DNA from 2 places in the Metabacillus sp. 113a genome. Region 1 is predicted to be linked to the other one. Evidence: riboswitches for the same ligand, from Rfam matches in the RefSeq annotation. Region 1 holds a riboswitch; the other holds the start of a gene.
What was found. A riboswitch is a leader RNA that binds a small molecule or an ion and turns the genes downstream of it on or off. The one in region 1 is predicted to bind cobalamin.
Positions count from the first base shown of each region.

Region 2: linked by a shared signal. The riboswitch ahead of ACQCVE_RS17350 (ABC transporter substrate-binding protein) and the one ahead of ACQCVE_RS13440 (ribonucleoside-diphosphate reductase subunit alpha) in region 1 are both predicted to bind cobalamin.

Region 1 covers NZ_JBNILJ010000009.1:48,608-50,809, forward strand. The annotation lists gene dat (D-amino-acid transaminase) at 1-757, opposite strand, end outside; cobalamin riboswitch at 956-1,132, shown strand; gene ACQCVE_RS13440 (ribonucleoside-diphosphate reductase subunit alpha) at 1,254-2,202, shown strand, end outside.
Region 2 covers NZ_JBNILJ010000017.1:33,595-35,796, reverse strand. The annotation lists gene ACQCVE_RS17355 (FecCD family ABC transporter permease) at 1-145, opposite strand, end outside; gene ACQCVE_RS17350 (ABC transporter substrate-binding protein) at 108-1,079, opposite strand; cobalamin riboswitch at 1,374-1,559, opposite strand; gene ACQCVE_RS17345 (NUDIX hydrolase) at 1,727-2,202, opposite strand, start outside.

The sequences.
Region 1 (2,202 bases):
CATCAATTTTGACCACAGGCATCACCTCAATGGTTGTCGAGGAGATAAACACTTCGTCATATTGCCCAAGCTCAGATGCCATGATTTCTTTTTCCACTGTATCCACACCTGCATTTTGGCATGCTTCCATAATTTTCAGCCGCGTGATGCCATTCAGTATGAAATGGTTTGCAGGGTGGGTATAGACCGTTCCATCCTTGACGGCATAAAAATTGGTGGAGCTGCCTTCTGTGACAACACCATCCCTTACAAAAATGGTCTCATACTTCCCTGCGTCCGCCGCTGCCTGTTTAGCCATGACATTCCCCAGAAGATTCAGGCTTTTAATATCACAGCGTTTCCAGCGGATATCTTCCGCTGTCATCACTTCAACGCCTGATTTCTGCAGCTCCGCCGGACGTTTGGATGGAATTGGATAAGCGGCCAGCTGGGCTGAAACATCAGATCCTGGAAAAAGATGATTCCTTGCACTGACACCTCTCGTCACTTGCATATAGATGCCGCCATCCCGCACCTGATTGACCGAGACCAATTCCCTGATTCGATTTTTAAGCGTCTCTAACTCATAAGGCAGTGAGATTTTGAGCTCCCCCGCGCTTCTTTTTAACCTCTCCAAATGCTCATCGATTGTAAAAACTTCTCCATTGTAAACGCGGATGACTTCATACACCCCGTCACCGAATTGATAGCCTCTGTCTTCAATATCTACTTTCGCCTGCTCTCTATCAATCAGTTCATCATTCATTAAAATTTTCATAGAGCACCTCGGAATGTATAGGATTTGTACTTATCATTACATATGGCCTGACTGGCCCTTGTCAAGACTATCCCGGCAAATAAAAAAGAATATTTTTGAGGGTTATCAGTTGTAATTCATATTCTTGTCCTATAATATGTATCTATACCCAAACACAACATATAGAAGTTTACGAAAATAAAAGCCACTATATATTGATTATATTCCGCAGCAAACGGTGCTAATAAGCTTAAAAGGGAATCCGGTAAAATTCCGGAACTGTCCCCGCAACTGTAAGTGTGACGAAATGGGCAAACCACTGTACGATATCGTACGGGAAGGGCTCAAAGTAGGAGAAAGCACAAGTCAGGAGACCTGCCGATGCTGTATATGTTTCGCTTTTCCCGGGGATTGGGAAGATGAAACGGTGGAAGTAAAAGAATCCTCTTTTATTCTATCGTTTGATCCGCTCAATTGCCAAGAGCGGATTTTTATTTTTCCTTGGAGGAGGATGGCTATGACTACTGAAACCGTAACGATGATAACAAATGAACAAGGCTTAAAAAGGCCGTTTGACGAGCAAGAATTTACAAAATGGATCAAAAAAACAGGGGAAGGCTTCCCTGAACTTGATTTAAACTCCTATATAGAGAGAATCATTCATTCCATTTCAACAAGAGATACATATACAGAGAAGCAGGTCAAAAACCTCTGTATCCTTGAGGGCCTGTCCAACATATCAGAATCTGAGCCGGACTGGACTTACTTTTGCTCCCGCCTGTATTTGGACCAGCTCTATACAGAGGCAGCAAGAAACCGCGGTTATGACTCCACTGTTCGATATGGATCTTTTCTCGAGCTGATCGATACACTTCACAGCATCGGCATTTATGGCGACTTGATTCCCGATGCATACTCAGCAAAGGAAATCTGTGAGCTTGGTGAAGAGATTGATCCGGAACGCGATCTGATTTTCACCTATATTGGTCTCAGGACACTTGCTGACCGCTACATTGCCCGTGACTACAGCAAAAACGTAATGGAGCTCCCTCAGGAACGGTTCATGGTGATTGCGATGACATTGATGGCAAACGAGCCCGCTGAGCACAGAATCCATCTTGTGAAAGAAGCGTACTGGGCGCTCAGCAATCTTTATATGACCGTTGCCACCCCTACTCTTTCAAACGCCGGAAAATCTGTGGGACAGCTGTCCAGCTGCTTTATTGATACGATTGATGACAGCCTGCAGGGGATTTTCGACAGCAACACCGATATTGCAAACCTTTCGAAAAGCGGGGGCGGAATTGGTGTCTATCTTGGCAAGATCCGCAGCCGGGGCAGTGATATACGCGGATTCAAGGGGGTTTCCTCAGGTGTGCTCCCTTGGATGAAGCAGCTCAACAATACAGCGGTCAGCGTAGATCAGCTCGGCCAAAGAAAAGGCGCGATTGCGGTCTACCTGGATG
Region 2 (2,202 bases), on a different contig from region 1:
GGACGGAAAGGATTTCATTTGGGGAAATAGCCGCTGTTCCAATTGAAACAGCGGCTAAAAAAGCGGTTACTAAGAAGAGAACGGCCAAAGCATATTGAATGGTACGGTTATTTTGAAAATACGTCCGGATAGATTGCGTTTGCAAGTTCCTCTACTCCTTCAACTAAACGCGGCCCCGGCCTTGTAACTTTATCGGAGTGCACGTCAAAAACTGCTTTTTCCTTTACAGCGGTTACACTGTCCCAGCCTTCTCTTCCTGTTACCTGATCAATAGGATTGGGACTATAGTAGCCGTAAGTCGTCACAATCACATCCGGATTCAGCTTGACAATTGCCTCCTCTGACATTTTAGGCCACCCCGACTGATCGGCTGCTGCATTTTTTGCCCCAACCGTCATGAGGATATCATTCATAAAGGTATCCTTTCCTGCTGTATAAATCTCAGGGGATGGGGAAACCTCCACGAACACGCTTTTCTTATCATCTTCAGATATAGAAGAGGCTTTCTCTTTAATGCTAGCAATCTCCTCTTTCATTCCTGCTGCCATTTCTTTTGATTTTTCCAGTTCCCCGGCAGCTTTTCCGATCATCTCCATCGACTCATACACCTGCTCAAAGCTTTGCGCGTCATTTACCACTACAACATCTATACCGGCATCCCTCAGCTGTTTTAATCCCTCTGCTGAATTATGCGCGCCGGATTCGTGGGCAAGAACCAGGTCAGGCTCCAGGCCGATGATTTTTTCTACGTTAAAATCCATCCCGCCGACTTTTTCCTTTTTCATCGCTTCTTCAGGAAAGTTGTCATTTTCCGTTACGCCAACAACTTTATCTCCGAGATCCATGGAAAACAAAATCTCCGTATTGCTTGGGATAAGGGAAACGATTTTCTCTGGCTCTTTCTCGATCGTAACATCCGTATCCGATGCATCTGTAAGCTTTAGCGGAAATTCAGCTTCTTCCTTAACTGCAGCCTGCTTCTCCTCCTGTTTCTCAGGTGCAGCAGACTGGCTTCCGCACCCTGCGAGCACTCCCGCAGACAGAAGCACTGTTGATAAAATAGATAATAGCTTGTTCATTCAGGCAATCCCCCAAGTATTGATTATATTGGTAAACAGGTATTGATAAAGCTCGTATACGACCGCTGCTGTTTTGAGCTGCCGGTTAAAATAGTGTTTCGTCAAACCAGCTGTTATTGGCCGCTGCAGGGTTTCTCTCCCTTTGCGAATAAATCAGCAGCATTCATTCAACAAAGCTGAAAACAAAAAACACCTCCCTTGAAAAAGGAGATGACGGTACATGTTAGGCAGACTGTATAAGCCTTATGTATAGACTTTTCGGTCAACGTTAACACCATCCTATCCTCGTAGGTATGCGGTGACGAGGTGCAAGGCAGGTCTCCTGGCTCATGATCAATGCTCCCCGCTTCCCTTCCCATGCATAGCTGCACAGTGGATTAAGCAGGTCACTCCCATTTACAGTGGCGGGACCGCGCCGGAATTAAACCGGCTTCCCTTTTAAGCTGATAAACAATCAGCACCTACACCTTATCGATATGAAACTATGATATAGACAGTATTATACACAACCTTCTGCTGATTGTCAGTTGCTTTTCTTTTTTAAAGGGAAAAAGAAAAGCAGCAGAAGCTGCTTTTCACCACTGCTGCAAGTGTCCTCCATTGACCCCCGCACACACTCCCGTGTCCATCCGCAGAGTGCTGCAGCCTTAATCATAATAAACCTGCTTGTTGGAATCCCAGCAGTATTCAAATAAAATTTTCAGCTGACTTTCTGTAATCCGGCCCACAGATAAATCCGGAAGCTCATCCAGGGCAAAAAATCCGGCATCCAGAGTTTCATACCCAGTCTTAAGCTCTCCCTCTCTATGCTCGCACAGAAAGAATAGTTTATAAATGTGGTAGCCTCCCGGAGGATGCGGATGGCACTTTTTGTCCATGGCTGCAATAAGCCTGATTGGCTCGACGGTTAACCCGGATTCCTCAAACGCTTCCTTGGCTGCATTTTCAGAAGGGCTCAATCCAATATCCGCCCAGCCTCCAGGGAGAGACCACAGGCCATCCAGCATCTCACGGACAAGCAAAACCTTATTTTCCTTAAAAATGACTGCCCTGACGTCAACCTTCGGCGTTTGATACCCTGTCTCGTTCGCAAACAATTCCTTCAATTTTTCCATCGGCACAT